DNA from 3 places in the Oceanimonas sp. CAM02 genome. Region 1 is predicted to be linked to each of the others. Evidence: predicted binding sites of a transcription regulator. Region 1 holds the regulator's gene; each other region holds the start of a gene.
What was found. Region 1 encodes sigma-54, which starts transcription at its own class of promoters, with help from an activator protein. Its sites were predicted from a motif close to TGGCACNGTTTTNGCTT; they were not measured.

Region 1 (3,589 bases):
GGTGGAGCTGGCCGAAAACAAGGTGACCTTTACCGATAATGTAGTGGTGAAACAGGGCAGCATAGATGTGCGTGCCAGTGAACTGGTCGTGATCCGCAATGAGCAGGGGCTGCAGTCCATGACCGCCAGGGGCAATCCGGCTACTTACCGGCAAGTGCTCAATAACGGCAAGCCGGTACAGGCACAGGCACGGGAAATTCACTATGACATGGCGGCCCGCACCATCACCCTGATCCGGGAGGCGGAGCTTAAGCAGGACGATAACATCGTTACCGGCTACCGTATCCGCTACTTTATCGACAAGGAACAAATGGAAGCCGAGAGCCAGGGCGGCAAAGACAGGGTAACCACCATCTTTCTGCCGGAGCAGGTGCAGAATTTCGACAACCAGAGTAACGACTGACATGGCCAGACTTAAAGCACGCGGGCTGCAGAAAAGCTACAAAGGCCGCAAGGTAGTGGCAGATGTCAGCCTGACGGTAAATACGGGCCAGATAGTGGGATTGCTCGGCCCCAACGGTGCCGGCAAAACCACTTCCTTTTACATGATTGTAGGCCTGGTGCAGCGGGATGCAGGCAGCATCACCATAGACGACAATGACATCAGCCATGAGCCTATGCATGTGCGGGCCCGCGCCGGCATTGGCTATCTGCCTCAGGAAGCGTCCATTTTTCGCCGCCTGAGCGTGGCCGATAACCTGATGGCCGTACTGCAGACCCGCAAGGATCTGAACGCCGACGGCCGTAACGAAAAAATGGAACAGCTGCTGGAAGAGTTCAATATTGTCCATATTCGTGACAGTCTCGGTATGAGTCTGTCCGGTGGTGAACGCCGGCGGGTGGAAATTGCCCGGGCACTGGCGGCAGATCCGCGCTTTATTCTGCTTGATGAACCTTTTGCCGGCGTTGATCCCATCTCTGTGCTTGATATTAAGAAAATTATATTACATCTGAAAGATCGAGGCCTGGGCGTACTGATCACCGATCACAATGTGCGTGAGACGCTGGATGTATGTGAAAAGGCCTATATTGTCAGCCACGGGCACCGTATTGCTGCTGGCACACCAGCTGAAATCCTGGCCAATGAGCAGGTCAAGAAAGTCTATCTTGGTGAACAATTCAGCCTCTGAAGGCACCGCTTCGCGCGGTTGATATGGAAGGACGTTAGCATACATGAAGCCGACTCTTCAGTTACGCCTTGGCCAGCAACTGACCATGACCCCTCAGCTGCAACAGGCCATTCGTCTGCTGCAGCTGTCCAGCCTTGAGCTGCAGCAGGAAATTCAGCAGGCACTGGACAGTAATCCGCTGCTGGAGCAGGAGGAGCCGGACAGTATCAGGGTTGAGGATAATCGCAACGAGGAGCAAATTGCCGCAGACAGCGCCATGGAACGTAATCAGCTTTCTGAAGAGCTGCCCATGGACACCAGCTGGGAGGAAGTTTATACCGCCTCTCCGGTCAGTGGTGGTGCCGGTCTGCCGGAAGGGCTGGAAGATAATGTCTATCAGGGAGAAACCACCGAAACGCTGCAGGATTACCTGATCTGGCAAATGAACCTGACTCCCTTCAGTGATACCGATCAGGCCATTGCCCTTGCGATTATCGATGCCGTGGACGATGCAGGCTATCTCACCGCCGATATTGACGAACTGTTAGCTGCAGCCTCGGCCGACGAGCTGGGCATTGAAGCCGACGAAGTAGAAGCCGTGCTCAAACGCATTCAGCATTTCGATCCCATCGGCGTAGCTGCCCGCAGCGTGCAGGAATGCCTGTGTATTCAGCTCGACCAGTTTCCCGCCAGCACCCCCTGGCTGGCAGAAGCCCGGTTGCTGCTGGAACAGCACATGGATCTGCTGGGTAACCGCGACTACCGTACTCTGCAGCGCAAGACCAGGCTGAAAGAAGACGAGCTGAGAGAAGTTCTGAATCTGATCCAGCAGCTTGAACCCCGCCCCGGCAGCAGCATTATTCAGGGCAGCTCCGAATATGTTATTCCGGATGTGGTGGTCACCAAACGCAACGGTGCCTGGGTCGTGGAACTCAACCCGGAGGCCATGCCCAAGGTACGCCTGAATCAGACCTATGCCGCACTTGCCGACAAGCCCCGCAATAGTGAAGACGGCCAGTTTATTCGTAATCATCTGCAGGATGCCAAGTGGTTCCTTAAAAGTCTCGACAGCCGAAATGAGACGCTGCTCAAGGTTGCCAATTGTATTGTTGAACAACAACAGGCATTCTTTGAGTATGGAGAAGAGGCCATGAAGCCCATGGTGCTGAACCATGTGGCCGAGGCAGTAGAGATGCATGAGTCCACCATCTCACGCGTGACCACACAAAAGTTTCTGCACTCGCCCCGGGGCGTGTTTGAGCTTAAGTATTTCTTCTCCAGTCATGTGGGCACCGACGATGGTGGTGAATGTTCATCCACGGCAATTCGTGCTCTGATCAAAAAGCTGGTCGGAGCAGAAAACCCGGCCAAGCCGCTGAGTGACAGTAAGATTGCTCAGTTGCTGGCCGAGCAGGGGATTAAGGTGGCCAGGCGTACCATCGCCAAGTACAGGGAGTCACTGGCCATCCCCCCTTCCAATCAGCGTAAACGCCTGGTTTAAAGGCAACGACAGAAGGAAGACGTTATGCAAATTAACCTGACCGGACACCATGTAGAAATCACAGATGCACTGCGTGACTATGTTAATAGCAAGTTTACCCGGCTGGAGCGCCACTTCGACCACATTACCAATGTGCACGTCATCCTTAATGTAGAAAAAATGCAGCAAATTGCCGAAGCCAAACTGCACGTCAGTGGTGGTGAGCTGTTTGCCAACGCCCAGCATGAAAATATGTATGCCGCCATCGACGGACTCATTGACAAGCTGGATCGTCAGATCATCAAACACAAAGAGAAGCTCAAGCAAAAGTAACCATGGAAGTCGCCGACATACTAAGCAGGGACTGCACGCGCAGTGCAGTTCCCTGCACGAGCAAGAAGCGTGCTCTGGAAATTATCAGCGAGCTGGCTGCCGAACATTTGAATATCGGCAGCCAGCCGCTTTTTGACTGTTTGCTGGCCCGTGAAAAGATGGGCACTACCGGCATCGGTAATGGCATTGCCATACCTCATGGTCGTATTGGCAATGACAACAAGGCGACCGCGGTACTGCTGACTTTTGCCGAACCGGTAGAATTTGATGCCATCGACAATCAGCCGGTTGGTCTGGTGTTTGCGCTGCTGGTGCCGGAGCAGGAATGTAAACAACATCTGAAAACGCTGTCCTTAATTGCTGAAAAGCTCAGCAACAAACAGATTTGCCGGCAGCTGCGTCAGGCCGGCAGTGACGAAGAGCTTTATCAAATCATGATTTCTGCCTGAAGGAGCCTATATGCAGCTGGTGATTGTGAGTGGTCGTTCCGGGTCCGGTAAAACCGTCGCCCTGCGGGTGCTTGAAGATCTGGGTCACTACTGCGTCGATAACCTGCCGGTTGAGTTACTGCCTGAGCTGGTCCGCCTGCGCCAGAACCGGCCCGGCGCGGTTGCGGTGAGTATAGATGTGCGCAACCTGCCCGACAGCCCCGATAAGCTGGAAGCCT
Region 2 (3,589 bases), on a different contig from region 1:
GCTGCTTCGGGCAATATCGGCGTGCCCTGCAAGCCGGAAGTAAAAACAAAAAAGCCCGGTTTCCCGGGCTTTTCACTTCCAGCTTTTCGCTTTCAGCTATTCAGTTAAACGGAGTAGTACAGGTCAAACTCCAGCGGGTGTACCGCCATATTGATGGTCTCGGTTTCCACGCGCTTGTGCTTGATGTAGGCATCGATGAACTCGTCGGAGAAGACGCCGCCGCGGGTCAGGAATTCGCGATCCTGATCCAGGTTGTCCAGGGCGTTGTCCAGCGAGGTGGCCACGGTCGGGATCTCGGCAGCTTCTTCGGCGGGCAGGTCGTACAGATCCTTGTCCATGGCATCGCCCGGGTGGATCTTGTTCTGAATACCGTCCAGGCCGGCCATCAGCAGAGCCGCGAAGCACAGGTAGGGGTTGGCGGCCGGATCCGGGAAGCGGGTCTCGATGCGACGGGCCTTGGGTGAGCCCACCAGCGGAATCCGAATGGACGCAGAGCGGTTGCGGGCGGAGTAGGCCAGCATCACCGGGGCTTCAAAGCCGGGCACCAGACGACGATAGGAGTTGGTGGCCGGGTTGGTGATGGCGTTCAGGGCGCGGGCGTGCTTGATAATGCCGCCGATATAGTACAGCGCCATTTCCGACAGGCCGCCGTACAGATCACCGGCAAACAGGTTTTCGCCGTTTTTGCCCAGAGACTGGTGCACATGCATGCCGGAGCCGTTATCACCTACCAGTGGCTTGGGCATAAAGGTGGCGGTCTTGTTAAAGGCGTGAGCCACGTTATGCACTACGTATTTGTAGATCTGAATTTCGTCGGCTTTTTTGGTCAGGGTGTTGAATTTGCAGGCAATTTCGTTCTGGCCGGCGGTAGCCACCTCGTGGTGGTGCGCTTCCACTACCAGACCCATTTCTTCCATTACCAGACACATGGCAGAGCGAATGTCGTGGGAAGAGTCGATGGGAGCTACCGGGAAATAACCGCCTTTTACGCCGGGGCGGTGGCCCTTGTTGCCTTCGGCATAATCACGGCCTGAGTTCCACTTGGCTTCGGAGTCGTCCACCTTGAAAAAGCTGCCGGCCATGTCGGTATGAAAACGCACGTCGTCGAACATGAAGAATTCCGGCTCCGGGCCAATCAGCACGGTATCGGCAATGCCGGTAGACACCAGATATTCCTCGGCGCGGCGGGCAATGGAGCGGGGATCACGGTCGTAGCCCTGCATGGTGGCAGGCTCGAGCACGTCACAGCGAATATTGAGGGTGGCATCTTCGGTGAAGGGGTCCATCACGGCAGTAGACGGATCCGGCATCAGCACCATGTCTGACTCGTGAATGGTCTTCCATGCGGTCATGGATGAGCCGTCAAACATCTTGCCTTCTTCAAAGAAGTCATCGTTTACCTGGCTTACCGGCAGGCTGATGTGCTGCTCTTTGCCTTTGATATCGGTAAAGCGCATATCGATGAATTTGACATCGTGTTCCTTGATCATGTCCATTACGGATTCAATTGACATGGGTTTCGACCTCCAAAAATTAACATCCAGGGTCTGATGAACAAATTCATCAGTTGTGATTTCTTAAGCCAGAACCGTGCCATCTTGCTAAGCTTTTGTAATTTAAGCATTAAATATTACGGTTCTGTATTCTTCATCTTTCGCATTGCACCAATTTGGTGCGTTAGTGAGTCTTTTTAGTGCGATCTTATCCGGCTGCGCCATTCTGGTGCAGCCAGACGTCTTTCATCTTGCTGCATAATACCATTCATGGAGAAAACAAGGATCGTTTCGGGTCTGCTTTGTCGGCACGTCAGCGCACCCCATGTATGAAAAATGAGAAAAGCGTATATTGAAGCGGCTAAAGCGTGTACAATTTGCAGCCCTTTTTTATTTGGGTCCGCTGCAGTTATTGGCGCCGGACACCTTCAGAGAGCGGCTGCACCGCCTGTGCCCGCCTCAAAATATGCGAGCGAAAGAACTTAATGTCAGCTGAAATCAATAATCTGAGAAACATTGCCATTATCGCGCACGTTGACCACGGTAAAACCACCCTGGTCGACAAGCTGCTGCAGCAGTCCGGCACCCTGGAAAGCCGTGGCGAAGCCGAAGAGCGCGTGATGGACTCCAACGATATCGAGCGCGAGCGCGGTATTACCATTCTGGCCAAAAACACCGCCATTCGCTGGACTTCTCCGGATGGTCAGGAATATCGCATCAATATCGTGGATACTCCCGGACACGCCGATTTTGGCGGCGAAGTAGAGCGGGTAATGTCCATGGTAGACTCTGTGCTGCTGCTGGTAGACGCGCAGGAAGGCCCCATGCCGCAAACCCGCTTTGTAACTCAAAAGGCGTTTGCTCAGGGTCTCAAGCCCATCGTTATCATTAACAAGGTAGACAAGCCCGGTGCCCGTCCTGACTGGGTAATGGATCAGGTATTTGATCTGTTCGACAACCTGGGTGCTACTGATGATCAGCTCGACTTTCAGGTAGTGTACGCCTCCGGCCTGAATGGCTGGGCTTCGCTCGACGCCGATGAGCGCACCGAAGACATGACCACCCTGTTCCAGACCATAGTGGATCAGGTGCCGGTACCCGACGCGGATCCGGAAGGCTCCCTGCAGATGCAGATCTCCCAGCTCGACTACTCCTCCTACGTGGGTGTTATCGGCGTGGGCCGCATCAAGCGCGGTACCGTCAAGGTCAACCAGCAGGTGACCGTGATCGGTGCCGATGGCAAAACCCGCAACGGTAAAGTGGGCCAGGTAATGGGTTATCTGGGCCTGCAGCGTCACGATGTGACCGAAGCCTCTGCCGGCGACATAGTGGCCATTACCGGTCTGGGTGAGCTGAAAATCTCCGATACCGTCTGTGCTGCCGGTGCGGTAGAAGCCCTGCCGCCGCTGTCGGTAGATGAGCCCACCGTGACCATGACCTTCCAGGTGAATACTTCACCTTTTGCCGGTCAGGACGGCAAGTTTGTGACGTCACGTAATATTCTGGAGCGTCTGACCCAGGAGCTGGTGCACAACGTGGCCCTGCGGGTAGAAGAAACCGGCGATCCCGACAAGTTCCGCGTGTCCGGCCGGGGTGAGCTGCATCTGGGCATTCTGATCGAGAACATGCGTCGTGAAGGCTTTGAGCTGGCGGTATCCCGCCCTGAAGTAATTCTGAAAGAAGAAAACGGCGAGTTGCTTGAACCCTTTGAAACCCTGACCGTAGACATTGAAGAAGACAGCCAGGGCTCCATTATGGAGAAACTGGGTGAGCGCAAGGCCGAAATGACCGACATGGTGCCGGATGGCAAGGGTCGCGTGCGCATCGACTTTATGATTCCGGCCCGGGGCCTGATCGGCTTTCAGACCGAGTTTATGACCCTGACCTCCGGCTCCGGCCTGATGTATCACACCTTTGACCATTATGGTCCGCATAAGGGTGGTAACATTGGTCAGCGCAACAACGGTGTACTGATCTCCAATGGCAAGGGCAAGGCGCTGGCTTATGCGCTGTTCAACCTGCAGGAGCGTGGCCGTCTGTTTATCGAGCATGCCACCGAAGTGTATGAAGGCATGATCATCGGCATTCATAACCGC
Region 3 (3,589 bases), on a different contig from region 1:
AAAAGCCAGCGCATTCAGCTCCTCACGCTGGCCGTCGATCAGGCCGCTGACCTTGATGTTGTATTTGCCGGTAGCCGCCGGCTCGCCGGCGTCATTCATGCCGTCCCAGCTGAAGTTGACGTTGCCGCGCTGATCGCCTTCCAGCGGTATGGTGCGCACCAGCTCGCCCTTTTCATTCTCGATGCGAATCAGCACATTGGAGGCTCCTGAACCCGCTACCACAACGCCGTCTACCGGTTCATTATTGTCCCAGTAGGTCATGGAGCTGGGCACCAGCACCTTCTGCCCCACCAGGCTGGAGGCCTGCAGTGCCTGGCTGGAGGTCATGACCTCACTCAGCCCGGAAAGCTGCTGACTCATGTTATTAATGCCGTCAGCCGTGGTGAAAGACGTCATTTGTGAGATCATCTGGGAGTTATCCGCCGGCTTGAACGGATCCTGATAAGCCAGCTGCTGGGTCAGCAGAGCAAAAAAGTCTTCCTGCTCCAGCTGGGCACGGCTGTTATCAGCCGCTTTATCCGCCGGACTTTGCTCACCGGGCCACTTAAGGCCGTTAAGATAGTCTTGATTAACCTGCATGAATGATTACCCCTTGCCCAGCCGCAGGGTCTGCTGCAGCATCTGCTTGGCGGCGTCGGCCACCTGCACATTGGTCTGGTAGTTGCGTGAGGCGCTGAGCATATCGGTCATTTCTTCCACCACGTTCACATTGGGCTTGAAAATGAAACCTTCGGCATCAGCCATGGGATGATCCGGGTTGAATTCTTTTTGCAGGGGTTTGTCGGTTTCCACTATGCCCATGATTTTGACGCCGACGCTTTCCTGACGGTCCGACAGGGCCTGGTCGAGATCAGCGGCAAACACCGGTTTGCGGGCACGGTAGGTTTCATCAATGCTGGAGCTGACACTGTCGGCGTTGGCCAGATTACTGGCGGTGGTATTAAGACGAACCGACTGAGCGCTCATGGCACTGCCGGAAATATCAAAGACTTTAAAAAGGCTCACATCGAGTCTCCTTTTATGGCTTTCAGCAGGCCGGATATCTTGCTGTTAAGAAACTCCAGCGAGGCCTGATATTGCAGGGCATTTTCCATATAACTGGTACGCTCGGTTTGTACATCCACCGTATTGCCGTCGCCGGTATCGGGCTGATTGGGCACCCGGTATTGCACTGTGCCCGGCGGTGCCAGATCCACGGCAAAGTGACGGTTATTGGTGCGGCTGAGGGAGAAATTCTGAGAACCCTGTGCCTTGCTCAGTGCCGCCTGAAAGTCCATGTCTTTCGCCTTATAACCGGGCGTGTCAGCATTGGCCAGGTTGCTGGCCAGCAGCTCGGCTCTGTCGGAGCGGGCCACCAGTGCATGCTGATGCACGCCAAATGCCTTGTCGAAAGAAATCGTCACCGCCACCCTCCTGCGTCATAGTGACCGGAATCTGAAGTACTCACACAGGAAAAAGTAAAGCAAGAGTCGTGCCATAAATAAAAAGCACCTTCAGTTAACACTGAGGTGCTTTAAGGACGGCAAGGTGAAATTATTTAAGGCGATAGATAATGCCGGGGCTGCAGCGGATCATTTCAAACTTGTCGGAAAGACCGGTAAGTGACTCAGACGCACCCAGCAGCAGATAGCCCCCCGGATTAAGAGAGCCGGCAAACTGGTTAAGGATCTTGGATTTATTCTCGGGAGAGAAGTAAATCAGTACGTTACGGCAAAATATAATGTCGAACTTGCCCAGCGAACTGTAGCTGTCGAGCAGGTTGTAGGGCCGAAAGCTGACCATATTGCGAATGGCAGGCTGCAGCTGCATACGGCCATTATCAAGCGCGGTAAAGAACCGGCTGCGTCGCTCCGGAGACAGGCCCCTGGCCAGAGACAGGCTGTCATAAATGCCCAGTTTGCACTGTTCCAGCATGGTGGCTGAAATATCAGTGGCAATAATTTGCAGCCCCGGCAAGGCACCCGGCCGCCGGCTCATGTACTCCTGTGCCGTCATGGCAATGGAATAAGGCTCCTGCCCCGATGAGCAGGCCGCAGACCAGACACGCAGTGATTTACCGGGTTTCGCCAACTCCGGAAATAAACGGTCACTCAGCTGAGTAAAGGGGTAGCTGTCACGGAACCAAAGTGTTTCGTTGGTGGTCATGGCATCAACCACGGCCGTTTTCAGTTCACGCTCCCGAGGCTGCATGGAGCGCTCTATCAGCACTCCCATGGATTCAATACCAAAACGAGACATCAGCGGTGAAAGCCGGCTTTTAACAAGATATTGCTTGCTGGCTCCAAGGACGATACCGGTGTTGCTTTCAAGAAACCGGCAAAACGCCAAATACTGCTCGTCGGTGAAATTTTTCATCCGTGCTATTACACCTTCAAAAATTAGAGTGCATCATTGACTGCACTGGCCAGCTCATCAGGCTGAAACTTGGCGATAAAATTATCGGCTCCGACCTTTTCAACCAGCGCCTTGTTAAATACGCCACTGAGTGAAGTATGCAGAATCACATGCAAGCCCTTAAGCGCAGGATTGCTTCGAATCTCGGCGGTAAGCGTGTAGCCATCCATTTCTGGCATTTCCACATCGGAAATCACCAATGATAACTGCTCATGAATCGGACCGTTGGCAGCCAGTTCTTTGAGCTTGTTCAGCGCCTGCCGGCCATTTTCCGTCACAATACACTTAAGCCCCAGAGATTCAACCGCCTTTACTACCTGACGGCGGGCCACGGAAGAATCATCTGCAATAAGAACAGGCTTGTGCTCGGCAGCATTTTCTTTTGAGCGTTCAATAATCGCTGCGTCAACATCTGTGCTGGCAGGAGAAATTTCATCAAGAATTTTTTCCACATCGAGAATTTCCACCAGCTCACCGTCTATTTCGGTGACGGCCGTCATGTAGTTGAAGCGACCGGCCCCTTTGGGTGGTGGCAAGATCGACTCCCAGTTGACGTTGATGATGCGCTCTACCGAGCTGACAAGAAACCCCTGCACCGAACGGTTGTACTCGGAGATAATGACAAAGCTGTCTTCGGTTTGCTCTATCGGCCGCCCCCCCATGGCCTTGCTCAGGTCAATAATGGAAATGGTCTGGCCACGAACATTGGATACACCCCGAATAACCGGATGACGCTGAGGCAAGCCACTGAGCCGTGGGCATTGCAACACTTCCTTGACCTTAAATACGTTGATGCCAAATCGTTGGCGACCGTTAAGCCTGAACAATAATAGTTCCAGCCGGTTTTGCCCCACCAGTTGTGTTCTCTGGTTTACCGAGTCGAGTACACCCGCCATTATTCAGCCTCCGGAATGAGATTTAGCTGTCTGCCCGCCAGTTCAATGGCATGCTTTATGCAGCAAAATACGATGGTTCTAGCTTAACACCGGCCATGTGCCAGTGCCACTTCATAGCGGCAAAGATGGGACCAGTCATGATTTATGTACTATCGGCAACGGAGTAACGATGCTTAACGGTTTTTTGCCTAACTACCATAACAAGCCATGCATACCTGTTTTTTTAAGCCTTGTATTCACGTTATTACCGGCCCTGGTAACGGCTCAGACCAGCATACACGACAGTATCCGTCATTACG

Region 2: a site for sigma-54 is predicted at 1,580-1,596, ahead of glnA (glutamate--ammonia ligase). Genes of this name have one in related genera too.
Region 3: a site for sigma-54 is predicted at 1,461-1,477, ahead of flgB (flagellar basal body rod protein FlgB). Genes of this name have one in related genera too.

Annotation. Positions count from the first base shown of each region.
Region 1 covers NZ_JAWJBK010000027.1:43,462-47,050, reverse strand. The annotation lists gene lptA (lipopolysaccharide transport periplasmic protein LptA) at 1-403, shown strand, start outside; gene lptB (LPS export ABC transporter ATP-binding protein) at 405-1,130, shown strand; gene R0I78_RS09075 (RNA polymerase factor sigma-54) at 1,174-2,610, shown strand; gene hpf (ribosome hibernation promoting factor) at 2,635-2,922, shown strand; gene ptsN (PTS IIA-like nitrogen regulatory protein PtsN) at 2,925-3,371, shown strand; gene rapZ (RNase adapter RapZ) at 3,382-3,589, shown strand, end outside.
Region 2 covers NZ_JAWJBK010000005.1:407-3,995, reverse strand. The annotation lists gene glnA (glutamate--ammonia ligase) at 105-1,508, opposite strand; gene typA (translational GTPase TypA) at 1,979-3,589, shown strand, end outside.
Region 3 covers NZ_JAWJBK010000004.1:122,274-125,862, reverse strand. The annotation lists gene R0I78_RS00945 (flagellar hook assembly protein FlgD) at 1-579, opposite strand, end outside; gene flgC (flagellar basal body rod protein FlgC) at 586-1,005, opposite strand; gene flgB (flagellar basal body rod protein FlgB) at 1,002-1,403, opposite strand; gene R0I78_RS00930 (CheR family methyltransferase) at 1,534-2,355, opposite strand; gene R0I78_RS00925 (chemotaxis protein CheV) at 2,379-3,290, opposite strand; gene flgA (flagellar basal body P-ring formation chaperone FlgA) at 3,460-3,589, shown strand, end outside.